Regions from separate parts of the Bacillus rugosus genome, predicted to be linked through region 4. Evidence: riboswitches for the same ligand, from Rfam matches in the RefSeq annotation. Region 4 holds a riboswitch; each other region holds the start of a gene.

Region 1 (3,126 bases), 640 kb from region 4:
AATGACTTCTCTGTTGTTTTGATTCGTTTGTGTCCAGTCTTGTATCATGAGTGTCGAGGGTGTGGTAAGACTGAATGGGTGATATATATTCATGATGATCCAACCTTTCGACAAACATTTAAAAAAGCGGAATTTCCCACTTATTTTACCACATCTTTCTGCATTCGTTGAGCGCCGATTTGCATATTTCTAAATGAAATGTGCCGGAAGAATCGAGACTTCCGGCATTTGCCAATCCGCGGCAGACAAAGCAGGTTATGCATGCGGTTCACTTAATCGGACCAAGATTACATCTTCTCCGATTTTTACTATATTTCGCCATGGAATGACCAATTCCTCTTCTTTTCCAAAAAATCCGAGAACTTTCCCATTCCCCCCCAGTATGATCGCCTGAATTTTTCCAGTGGTCACATTGATATCTATATCACCAATGCTCCCCAGCTTTTTTCCATTTGAGACATTGACGACATCCTTCACCTGAAATTCTGAAATGCTGATCATTCCATCACGTCCTTTTTCCGTCCTTTTTTCAAGTATATGAACGGGCGGGCTGAACCTTGTCAGCAAGAAGAAATTTTCATGGTCACTGTTCTTTTTTACGGCTGCACCAGCCGATGATAAAATTGAGCATAATTTTCGTATAATCTACCAGTTGCTCAATCGATACCTCCTCGTTCACAGAGTGTGCATTATGCAGATCACCAGGACCGTAAATCACGCTTGGTATGCCGGCATTATACAGCCAGCCTCCGTCTGTAACGGATTGAGAAACGTCAACAACCGGACACTCCCGTTTCACTTTCTCGTGAGAAGCTGTAAGCACTGAGACGCCTGGGTGGCAAGGGTCAACTTCCAGAGCCGGAAAAATTTCTCCTCTGTCTTCAATCATAGATGAGCCTCCCCACTTGAAAACAGGGCGGTTTTCCCTAAGCCAAATATCACTGTCACTCAGTCGGTTAATGTAATCTTCTATTTCCGCTGCCACTTGTTCATGAGTTTCATTCGGGTAAAAATGGACTGTGATCCACAGCCGGCACTCGTCCGCTATAAAAGCCGCATGTCTGCCGCCTTCTATGACAGCCGGGTTAATCGTATTTGTGCCTGGTTTAAAACCGGGATAACTTTTCATAATGGACCAGTGGCGTTCAAGTTCACCGAGGCCTGCAATGATTTTTGCCATCTTTTCAATTGCGCTTGCTCCAAATGTTCCTCCGCCTGCGTGAATCATATTCCGCCTCGTCCCATCATGAAACGTTTGACTGCTTTTGATTTCGATCCAGCCTGTAATGACACCGCCTTGGCCTTGAATATGCATATCGCTCGTATCCGCAACAACTGCAAAATCAGCATGATAGCCCCTCTTGCAGCATTCAAGCGTACCGGCTTCTCCGACTTCCTCCCCGATAACCGATTGCAGAATCAAATCACCGGGAAGTTCAATGCCGGCTTCACGAATCAATTTGACAGCAAACAGCACACACGCCATTCCGCCTTTCATATCAGAAGCGCCTCGCCCGATTAAGAGACCGTTTTTTTCGATTGGATGAAACGGATCATGCTCCCAATCCTCATCCTCTTTTACCTCTGCCACATCTACATGACCATTGATGATCAAGCTATGATAATCTGCTGAATCTGTTCCCTTTAGCAGGCCTACAACATTGGGATCTCCCGGGTACACATCCCATTTGTCAATCGTGAATCCCATTTCATTTAAAAATCCGGCAATCCATGATTGAATGCCGTCTGTATTTCTTGCAGGCGGAGCAGGTGTTTGATAAGAAATCAGCGTTTTTGCAAGCTGAATAAGCTCCTCCTTTTGGGCTTCCACTTTTTTTATCAGAGAGTCTATTTGTTGATTCAATGTGATCCGCTCCTTTACTTAAAATCAAAAAGCCGTTTCATATGTTATGAAACGGCTCAATAAAAACAAACAGAGTCCTACGTACTCTGAATTTTTCACCGCTTCCCTCCGCTGGCATGATCCAGATCAGGTCAAAAGGGTTGAGACAAATATCTCTCTCAGCTTCGAAAAGCACCCCTAGGATGAATCGATATGTGTTTGTCAGGCATTCGTTATCGGCTCTGCTCTTGTTAAAAACGGCCGATCATGATTCCATAATACATGGATTGGCGTATCAAAAAAAGCAGAAAGTATTTGATCAGTCAGCATTTCCTTTATTTCCCCCGATTTAAAGACCTCTCCCTTTTTTAACAAAAGGGCTTTGTCAAACACCGGCAAAATTTCTTCCGCATGATGCGTCACATAAAGGATCGATGGCGCGTTTTCTTTATTTGCAATGTATGTAATCGTATCTAACAGCTTTTCCCGGGCAATAAAGTCCAGCCCTGTGACTGGTTCGTCCAATATCAGCAGCTCTGGATCGGCCATTAGCGCTCTTGCAATCAAAGCTCTTTGTTTTTCTCCTTGAGAAAGGGTTTCATAGCGGCGGTCGGCATATTCAATTGCTCCCAAGTCCTCTAACAAGCCAATCGCTTTTTCCCTGATTTCTGCACTTGGTGTTTCATATAAGCCAATCGAAGCGTAAGCTCCGCTTAAAGCAATTTCAAATGCTGAATCTGCAGGATAAAACTTTTGCTGAAGAGCCGCTGAGACGAGGCCAATTTTCCTTCTGAGCTTCTCCCCAAGCTCCGTTTTACCAAATTCATGGCCAAGCACCTGCATCTCGCCCGATGTTGGAAAATAATATGAGCAAAGCATATTTAACAGCGCTGTCTTTCCGGCGCCATTCAGTCCGTAAAGCACCCAATTTTCCTTTTCTTCTACTTTCCAATGAATATCTCTCAGTATCCATTTTCCATTCCGTTTTAGTGAGACATTGTCAAGCTGCAAAATCATCGTGGTCCTCCTCTTTACTGCTCTTTATAATTATTTAAATTTTCATAAAACTTTGTACGGACTAGGATACCTTATTTTTTCCAAAACGTAAACCGCCCGCAATTAATAGAAAAGCCTTTAAAACAAAAATTGTTTTAAAGGCTTTCCATTTCATTATTGATGAATATTCTTATTCATTTGTTTGATAGCCGCTTTTTCAAGCCTGGACACCTGCGCTTGGGAAATCCCGATTTCTTCGGCTACTTCCATTTGTGTTTTTCCTTGGA
Region 2 (3,126 bases), 2.1 Mb from region 4:
TTAGCACTCATCGTTTACGGCGTGGACTACCAGGGTATCTAATCCTGTTCGCTCCCCACGCTTTCGCTCCTCAGCGTCAGTTACAGACCAGAGAGTCGCCTTCGCCACTGGTGTTCCTCCACATCTCTACGCATTTCACCGCTACACGTGGAATTCCACTCTCCTCTTCTGCACTCAAGTTCCCCAGTTTCCAATGACCCTCCCCGGTTGAGCCGGGGGCTTTCACATCAGACTTAAGAAACCGCCTGCGAGCCCTTTACGCCCAATAATTCCGGACAACGCTTGCCACCTACGTATTACCGCGGCTGCTGGCACGTAGTTAGCCGTGGCTTTCTGGTTAGGTACCGTCAAGGTACCGCCCTATTCGAACGGTACTTGTTCTTCCCTAACAACAGAGCTTTACGATCCGAAAACCTTCATCACTCACGCGGCGTTGCTCCGTCAGACTTTCGTCCATTGCGGAAGATTCCCTACTGCTGCCTCCCGTAGGAGTCTGGGCCGTGTCTCAGTCCCAGTGTGGCCGATCACCCTCTCAGGTCGGCTACGCATCGTTGCCTTGGTGAGCCATTACCTCACCAACTAGCTAATGCGCCGCGGGTCCATCTGTAAGTGGTAGCCGAAGCCACCTTTTATGTTTGAACCATGCGGTTCAAACAAGCATCCGGTATTAGCCCCGGTTTCCCGGAGTTGTCCCAGTCTTACAGGCAGGTTACCCACGTGTTACTCACCCGTCCGCCGCTAACATCAGGGAGCAAGCTCCCATCTGTCCGCTCGACTTGCATGTATTAGGCACGCCGCCAGCGTTCGTCCTGAGCCAGGATCAAACTCTCCGATAAATGGATCACAGGTTAAGTTCACCGCATCCTGCGGCGACGCCTGTGCGACCTGCATCGTGCAGGTCCTAGTTTGACTGACTACGCACATCGCTGTGCGATTTTATAAAAATGAATTAACAGGCACGTTTTGTCTTGTTTAGTTTTCAAAGATCATTCTGTTGCCTCTCAATGAAGCAGCTTTAATAATATAACATTCAGCTTATTTTTTGTCAACAACTTTTTTCAAATTGTTTTGAAGCTTCTTGTTTTGTCTGCTGTTCATCAGCGACGTTTAATAATATAACACCTGTATTTATTTATTGCAATAGTTTTTTCAAAAAAAATTCTATAAAACAAATAAACTATAATTCTCGTCATGTCATATTTATCATATAACTATTTTAAAAGAACATATACATCATGTAGTATGATCTTGTTGTTTTTTTCTTTTTCTTGTATAGTAGAAACGAATTAAATATTGATGACCACAAGGGGAGCATTAAAGCTGAGAGTGAGCGGTATCGTTCTGACCCTTTGAACCTGTTAGTTAACGCTGGCGTAGGGATGTGGCAAAGTCAAATGAATTGCAGCTCGTAAAGCAGTGCGTGGAACTTTTCTCATCCTTCCGCGTGCTGCTTTTTTGTTGTCCTTTTGGATTGTCTATCAATGAAAGGGGATTTTTATGAATCAATCTAAGCAACTGGTTCGCCTTATTGAAATTGCAATTATGACTGCAGCTGCTGTTATTTTAGACATCGTCTCAGGAATGTTTCTTAGAATGCCTCAAGGAGGCTCGGTCTCTATCATGATGATTCCGATCTTTTTGATTTCGTTTCGGTGGGGTGTCAAAGCAGGTCTTACTACCGGCCTGCTGACAGGTCTGGTTCAAATAGCAATCGGAAACTTATTCGCACAACATCCTATACAGCTATTGTTAGATTACATTGTCGCGTTCGCAGCTATCGGAATAAGTGGATGTTTCGCTTCTTCTGTACGTAAAGCCGCTGTTTTAAAAACAAAAGGGAAGCTGATTGTTTCAGTAGTCAGCGCAGTATTCATCGGCAGTTTCCTGCGCTATGCCGCGCATGTCATTTCAGGGGCAGTGTTTTTCGGCAGCTATGCTCCAAAAGGAACGCCGGTATGGATTTATTCTTTAACTTATAATGCTACTTATATGGTTCCTTCATTCATCATCTGTGCAATTGTCCTTTGTTTATTATTTATGACTGCACCCCGTTTGCTCAAAACTGACAAAGCTTAACATGACACCCCCCAGCGCAGTTCGCTGGGGGGTGTTTTTTGTTATCTATTAAGAACTGTTTTCAAAGCAGAAAGATCCGGCCAGCCAAACCCTACTTCTTTCAGCCTTTCTCCTGCGATTTCAAAGCTATCCTCCGCTACTCTTTCAGGTGAATAGGCCTGATAAAATGTAATTGAGGGGTTCTCCTGAATGACCCAAGCAAACATACTCGAAAAGCCATGATGAAGCAAAAACTCCGCTCCTTTTGCTAAGAGCGCTCTGCCTGCACCTTGCCGCTGATGCTCTTCTAAAAGGTAAATAGCGTATAGCTCGCCGTCATAGCCTTCTTGTTCAGAGCGAATAGGTCCAAATGAAGCAAAGCCGAATATTGAGCCTTTGTCATCGTGAGCCACAAATACACCTTTTAACGAGCGACTTTTCCATTTGTCTTCAAATTCCTTGTAGTTCAGACTGTTTAAGTATTCAGCCGGGACAATTCCTTGATATGTTGTCCTCCAGCTGTCTACATGCACTTTTGCAATGTCCTTTATATCCTCTAACTTTGCTTCTCGTACAGTTACCATCCACTGGTATCCTTTCCTTAGTCATTATTCTGGTTTTGGACCGTTTTTGCGTCTTTTATTTCATTTGTTAATTCGTTAATGCTTTGTTTTACGTTTCCTTTTCCTGAAAAGTTCTCGATCATTTCTTTTACGTCAATTCCCGACGATGCTTTTAAGCTTTCTTGCAGGCTTGACATTAAGTTCGTCGCATAGCTGGTTACTTTGTTGGCGCCGCTTGACTCACCGCTTCCTCCTGTATCAACAACGGTGATTTTATCAATATTTGAAAGAGGTGCCGCTGCTTGTTTCGCGTATTCCGGAAGCATTTTTACGATCATATCGAAAATCGCCGCCTGCCCGTACTGTTCAAAGGCAGCCGCAATTTTCTCTTTTGCTTCCGCTTCTGCCAGACCTTTTAGGCGGATAACCTCTGCTTCTGTTTCCCCTTTTGCTTTTTCAGCTTCTGCTTTTGCCAGCCCGTCAATTCTGACTTTTTCCGCCTCAGCCT
Region 3 (3,126 bases), 280 kb from region 4:
CATAGCGCATCTCCTTTAACTTACGGGAATATCGTCTGGCAGCTTCCAAAGGGTCAGCGGAAGAAAAAATCCCCGACATGACTGCAATGCCATCTGCTCCAGCTTGTTTTACGGCTCTTAATCTGTCCGGCGTCATTCCTCCGATTGCAATAACCGGGACAGAAATCCGCTGTGCGATATCTGACAGCAATGACACACCTCTGCCTTCAAGACCCTTTTTACAATCCGTTTCAAACACATGGCCGAACAGCACGTAGTCTGCGTCTTCCTTTTCTGCTTGAACCGCTTCCTCCAGTGAGTGCACCGACCGCCCGATATGCAGGTGAGGAAATCTGGCTCTGACCTGCTTCGGCGAAAAGCTGCTGCTTGGCAGCTGCACGCGATGAATTGTAGAAAAAAGCGCAATATCCACCCGTCCGTTCATGACCAGTTTTCGTTTATCAACACCGCCTTCAGAAATAAGCTCAAGCAGTTTCAAAATATCTGCCGCCGATTTTGAGCGTTCCCGAATGTGAATAAAATCAACTTCATTCTGAATAGCTATAATTGCTCTCGCTAACTCTTCAAGCGGCTTGCAGTCATCAGTTATGGCGTGAAGCTCCACATTCCTCCACCTCTTTTATGCCGCTGTCAGACCAGCCTTCTTTTCGATAGGCCATTCCCCAAAATTGATACTCATAGAAGCTGGAGATGACAAAATTCTCTTTCATCTTTGCGCGCACTTCCTCCGTGCTGTTTTCCGCCAGCTCATCAAACCGGTTGATTTGCTCTTCGACCTGCTGTCTGAACCAGTCACCGCCGTATGTGCCAATCCACTTTTGATAAATCGGATGTCCCGGGTCACAATGCAGCAATTTCTCACCAACCTCGTAATAAAGCCAGTAGCATGGAAGCAGAGCCGCTAAAATCTCAGCAAAATTTCCGCTCAAAACTGAACGATACATATGGGATGTATAAGAATACGCCGTAGGAGACGCCTTAAACGCCTTACGTTCTTCCTCACTGATTTCCAACAGCTCCGTAAATTCGCGATGAAGCGCCATTTCCGCCTCATATGTACCTTGGGCGTGGCTTGCCATCCGTCCCGTTGTATAAAGGTCCTTCGCATAAGCGGCGCCAAACGATTGCACCTTCGCAAAATGCGTTAAATAATAAGAATCCTGAAGCACGTAGTATTTAAAACGGTCAATCGGAAGCGTTCCATCACCGATTCCCTGAACGAACGGATGGACAAAACTCCCCTCCCACCATTCTGCGGCTGCACTGCGGCATTCTTCTGAAAACTTCACACGTCATTCCCCCTGTCTGATAAATAAAAAAACCACTTTCCCGCAAGGAAAAGTGGTTTGGAATTGGCATAGTAAAATAACACAAATACCGCTCCACTTCCCTACGCAGGTCTGAACCTGTTCAAGTTATGAGGGTCTAAAAGTCACACTTTTATCTCAGCCCTTATGAAGGACACCCCTAGTGGTTATACGAATACATATTGAATTGTTCTGCACCTCTATATTAACACGAATCCCTATTTGGTCAAGGTTTATCCTTCTAATGTTTTCTTAAGCTCCGTTACGTACCCCCGAGATCCGGTAACAATTAAGCGGTCTCCCAGTTTCAGCCTTGTGTCCCCATGTGGAACGATGCTATCCACACCCCTGAAAATCCTGACAAAGATGACGTCGCCTGTTAAAGGGAATTCCCGCAAAATCACACCGTCGTAAGTGCTGTTTTCCATATTAATTTGATACAGCGAAGACTCCTGGTTCGTGAGAAGCCTCATGACTCCAGGCGCTTCTATCAGAGCGCGAAGCAGTGTTTTTGTTGACAACAGAATAGAAAAGATGCTGATTCCCTGCTCCTTCAGAGCTGCTTCATTCTCCGGTGATCCTACGCTGGCAATGATTCTTTCTGTGCCTTTTTCTTTTGCAAGTAATGCAATGTCCGCATTCATGTCTTCATTCCCTGTCGCAACAACGAGGATATCCGTATCAAAAATGCCGAGTGATTCAAGCGTCTCGTGTTCATAGTCAGAAATCGTTTCGACAGTAAATACTGATTCTGACAGCTTTTCCTCCGCATTCTCTTGGTATACGTGTACAACACGCACATCATACTCTTCCTCCGGCAGTTCAAGAGTAACAGGCAATGTCATTTGGTTTGCACCGATAAACGTAATCGTCTTTTTCTCCTCCGGCTGCTCCTCCCGTTTGTACAATTTTTTAAAGAAGACCGGCGAAAAAATACTGGCAATGACGGCTACTAACGTCAGCGCTCCTGACATATTTGCGCTGATCACGTGAAGCTGCTGGCCGATTGTCGCAGCGGCAATCACGAGCGAAAGCGTTGATGTCAGCAGGAAACCAGATGCCAAAACGGTTCGGTTATCATACCACTTCTTCAAGTACAGGACAGGAATGATTTTGCTGACTAACAGCGCCAAAAGCAGAAGTGGAATCATGATTAATATTTTCGGATCTTGGAAAAGGGTCCATATATCCAGCTTCACACCGACCATCACAAAGAAAATCGGAATTAAGAACCCGTAGCCGAATGAATCCAGCTGCTGAACAAGTTCTTTGTTTGGTGAAAGAAGGGAAACGAGAACCCCTGCTAAGAAAGCGCCGAGAATATTTTCTGCCCCAAGTGATTCAGACAGGGCAACGAGTACGATAATTAACGTAAAAATCGCGCGCGTTCCGATCTGGATCGTCCCTTTTGACATGGATTGAACAAAAGAGCGATGTTTGAAGACCCGGCCGAAAAAGTAAAGCACCACTCCGGCTGCAAACAGGATCATCAGAAGCCACATGTTTCCGCTGTCCTCTCCGTATAAAGAGGAAAAAACAGCAAGAAGAATCATCGTAGCCAAATCAGCAATAACAGCAACGAGCAAAATAATCTGCCCGATATTTGAATTCATGATTCGTTCTTCTTTTAACGTTGGAACGACAACGCCTAATGAAATCGTTGAAATAATAAGCGTCATTAAGAATGCATTTTCGATAAATCCTGCCAAGACGAACCCATAAGACAGCAGCAATGATAAAATAAAAATACCGCCAAAGATAATAGATGCCGCAGCAAACGTATTAGGCGCTTCTTTGCCGTTCGGCATAAGCTGCTTTT
Region 4 (3,126 bases):
CGTGCGCAGCAATTTTATATGTAATGACCCCTTCACGAACATCATCACGGTTTGGCAGTCCCAAATGCTCCTTGGGCGTTACATAACAAAGCATTGCTGTTCCATACCAGCCGATCATCGCCGCTCCAATCGCTGAAGTAATATGGTCATAGCCCGGCGCAATATCTGTCGTCAGCGGCCCCAAGGTGTAAAAAGGCGCTTCTTTACAAATGTCCATTTGTTTATCGACGTTCTCTTTGATTTTATGCATCGGCACATGCCCCGGTCCCTCAATCATTACCTGAACATCATGCTTCCAGGCAATTTGCGTCAGCTCTCCAAGCGTCTCTAATTCAGCAAACTGCGCTTCGTCATTGGCATCAGCGATTGATCCGGGACGCAGACCATCCCCAAGAGAAAAAGCAATATCATACGTTTTCATGATTTCGCAGATTTCTTCAAAATGTGTATACAGAAAGCTTTCCTGATGATGAGCCAGACACCACTGCGCCATAATCGCTCCCCCGCGTGACACGATTCCAGTTGTCCGTTTGGCAGTCAGCGGCACATACCGAAGCAAAACACCAGCGTGTATCGTAAAATAATCCACTCCCTGCTCTGCCTGCTCGATCAGTGTATCACGATAAATCTCCCACGTTAAATCCTCCGCTACACCGTTTACTTTTTCAAGCGCCTGATAAATCGGAACAGTTCCAACAGGCACAGGGCAATTGCGGATAATCCATTCACGCGTCGTATGAATGTCTTTTCCGGTAGAAAGATCCATCATTGTATCCGCTCCCCAGCGGATGGCCCACGTCATTTTTTCCACTTCTTCTTCAATGGATGACGTAACCGCTGAATTCCCGATATTCGCATTAATCTTCACATGGAAATTCCGGCCGATAATCATTGGTTCACTTTCAGGGTGATTAATATTTGAAGGAATGATCGCCCGGCCGCTTGCTACCTCATCTCTGACAAATTCAGGAGACACATGCTCGCGAATTGCGATAAACTCCATCTCAGGTGTAATCATCCCCTTTTTGGCATAATGCATTTGAGTGACATTTTGGCCAGCTTTCGCCCTCAGCGGTTTCCGCTTTAGTCCTGGGTAGCTTACGTTTGGATTTGCTTTTTTATAACCGTTATCTTCTGGTTTTATCGCCCGTCCTTCATATTCTTCGACATCGCCGCGCTCTGTGATCCATTTTTGGCGGAGAGGCTTTAATCCTTCTTGAATATTGATGGTCACCTCAGGATCCGTATACGGTCCGCTTGTATCATAAACACGCACAGGCGCGTTTTCCTCTTCGCCGAACGACCCAGTCGTCGGACTTAATGCAATTTCCCTCATCGGCACTTGAATGTCCGAAGAAGAACCCTCCACATACACTTTCTTGCTCCCCGAAAAACTCGACATAATGGAAATGTTGGCTTGCTGCACTGAATCGTTTTGCATCACTGATCCTTCCCCTCTCTTCGTTTGAAAGGACAAAATCAAGCCCATAACCAGCACAAAAAACCGGATTCAAATAATGAACCCGGTTGCAGTCAGAAAGAAACATATTATTGCCCACACGACAATAATAAAAGCTATTCCTCTACTTCCCCACGCTGGTACGAACCAGATCAGGTCCAAAGGGTTAAGAAGCTTACCTTCTCTCTCAGCCCGAAAGCGGGCACCCCCAGTAACTATTGATTTCGCACTCATCTTAACATAAAAACAATCTGAAAAAAAGAGAAATGTAGAAAATATTCAGCCAATTCACCCTAAATATCTGACGGGCAGCGGGGTTTCAGATATGTCATGTTCACCCTTCATCACCCGATATGCCTTTGCATCCTGTCTTGAACTCACTATCTGAAACAGCTGTTCATTTATGAAATGAAGAGCCGCTCCGTCGTCCGCCGCATAGCCATCGCACAAGAATTCGTTAGATATCAGCTGGTGGTATATCGGTCTCCGATCCTTTTCACCGTCATAATGAGGACAGAAGCTCCCTTGCAAAAAACCTAAACTTTTCATGCTTGTCAGCGGTCCGGCTGAATCTGTCACCCCTTCTTCAAACCAGCAGATCGCACCGGCACTTAATCCAGCTAAAATCACACCGTTCTTCCATGCCTCTCTAAGAATAAGATCCAGCCCCCACTCCTTCCACAGCACAAGCATGTTCCGCGTACTCCCCCCGCCAACATAAATCACGTCCTTTTCCATAACAAAAGAAGTTAAATCTGTTGACGGCGGCTTAAATAAGGATAAATGAGACGGCACACAATCCAGTGTTTGAAATGCATGATAAAATCGCTGAACATAATTTTGGGAATCACCGCTCGCCGTCGGCAAAAAACAAATGCGAGGCGGCTTCCGTTCCGATTGATTGATGATGTATTGATCGAGGGCCAAATTTTCCGGCTCCATCGAAAAACCCCGGCCATCCATTGCAATAATCTGTTTCATCATCCCACTCCCCGGAAAAATTTGTTACTCATTATAGCATTTTGTATAAATGCATGATACAAGGTTAAATACTTAATAGGAAAATCTAGGAGATAAAATCCCTGACATAACAGGAGGTGAAGCCATTGAACGATTTCTTAGTCTCTACCAGACCTATAATGATTCTTGTTTGCTTAACAACAATAAAAACCAGCATTAAAAAGTACATGGTCGCAATAACAGAAACAACTAACCCCGACCTCAGAACAGCGTTGTATGATCAATTAGATGCAGCTGTTCATCTGCATAGAGAACTATCTGACCTCCTGATGGAAAAAGGCTGGCTACTGGATAAACCATTTCAAATCGATTCACTTTATCTTGCAGAGAACTGTAACAAAGTCATACAAAAAAGACGGTATCTCTGAGATCCCGTCTCTTCATTTTATTGCTCCACTCTTCTTAAAGCCTCGTTTACAGTTTCTTTTATAAACGCGTCTTCACCGCTTAATCGGTCTAAACTGAGATCTCCGTTTCTCAACCTTTCGGAAATATTGTTTATATCCTCCTCTACCGTGATTTGCAGCTCACCAGCCAAAAACATTCTGTGTAATTCATCAGCAACCATACTTTCTTTATCCATTTCAATCCGCTCCTTTGTTTTCAATATTATTCTTAGTCTGTCCCTAGGCCGGACGAATAATAGG

What was found. A riboswitch is a leader RNA that binds a small molecule or an ion and turns the genes downstream of it on or off. The one in region 4 is predicted to bind thiamine pyrophosphate.
Region 1: it holds a riboswitch for thiamine pyrophosphate, as region 4 does, so the genes downstream of both, M0696_RS08355 (acetylornithine deacetylase) here and thiC (phosphomethylpyrimidine synthase ThiC) in region 4, are expected to answer to the same signal.
Region 2: it holds a riboswitch for thiamine pyrophosphate, as region 4 does, so the genes downstream of both, thiT (energy-coupled thiamine transporter ThiT) here and thiC (phosphomethylpyrimidine synthase ThiC) in region 4, are expected to answer to the same signal.
Region 3: it holds a riboswitch for thiamine pyrophosphate, as region 4 does, so the genes downstream of both, tenA (thiaminase II) here and thiC (phosphomethylpyrimidine synthase ThiC) in region 4, are expected to answer to the same signal.

The regions. Positions count from the first base shown of each region.
Region 1 is NZ_CP096590.1:1,629,270-1,632,395, reverse strand. It holds gene pgeF (peptidoglycan editing factor PgeF) at 1-93, opposite strand, end outside; gene M0696_RS08360 (YlmC/YmxH family sporulation protein) at 256-501, opposite strand; gene M0696_RS08355 (acetylornithine deacetylase) at 584-1,864, opposite strand; TPP riboswitch at 1,951-2,053, opposite strand; gene M0696_RS08350 (ABC transporter ATP-binding protein) at 2,066-2,860, opposite strand; gene sigG (RNA polymerase sporulation sigma factor SigG) at 3,014-3,126, opposite strand, start outside.
Region 2 is NZ_CP096590.1:3,054,538-3,057,663, forward strand. It holds rRNA gene M0696_RS15575 (16S ribosomal RNA) at 1-836, opposite strand, end outside; TPP riboswitch at 1,296-1,397, shown strand; gene thiT (energy-coupled thiamine transporter ThiT) at 1,498-2,076, shown strand; gene M0696_RS15585 (GNAT family N-acetyltransferase) at 2,118-2,639, opposite strand; gene floT (flotillin lipid rafts scaffold protein FloT) at 2,657-3,126, opposite strand, start outside.
Region 3 is NZ_CP096590.1:1,268,390-1,271,515, reverse strand. It holds gene tenI (thiazole tautomerase TenI) at 1-604, opposite strand, end outside; gene thiO (glycine oxidase ThiO) at 1-3, opposite strand, end outside; gene tenA (thiaminase II) at 582-1,289, opposite strand; TPP riboswitch at 1,371-1,479, opposite strand; gene M0696_RS06415 (monovalent cation:proton antiporter family protein) at 1,541-3,126, opposite strand, start outside.
Region 4 is NZ_CP096590.1:991,486-994,611, reverse strand. It holds gene thiC (phosphomethylpyrimidine synthase ThiC) at 1-1,441, opposite strand, end outside; TPP riboswitch at 1,572-1,679, opposite strand; gene M0696_RS05000 (Type 1 glutamine amidotransferase-like domain-containing protein) at 1,748-2,440, opposite strand; gene M0696_RS04995 (spore coat protein) at 2,566-2,847, shown strand; gene M0696_RS04990 (hypothetical protein) at 2,865-3,068, opposite strand.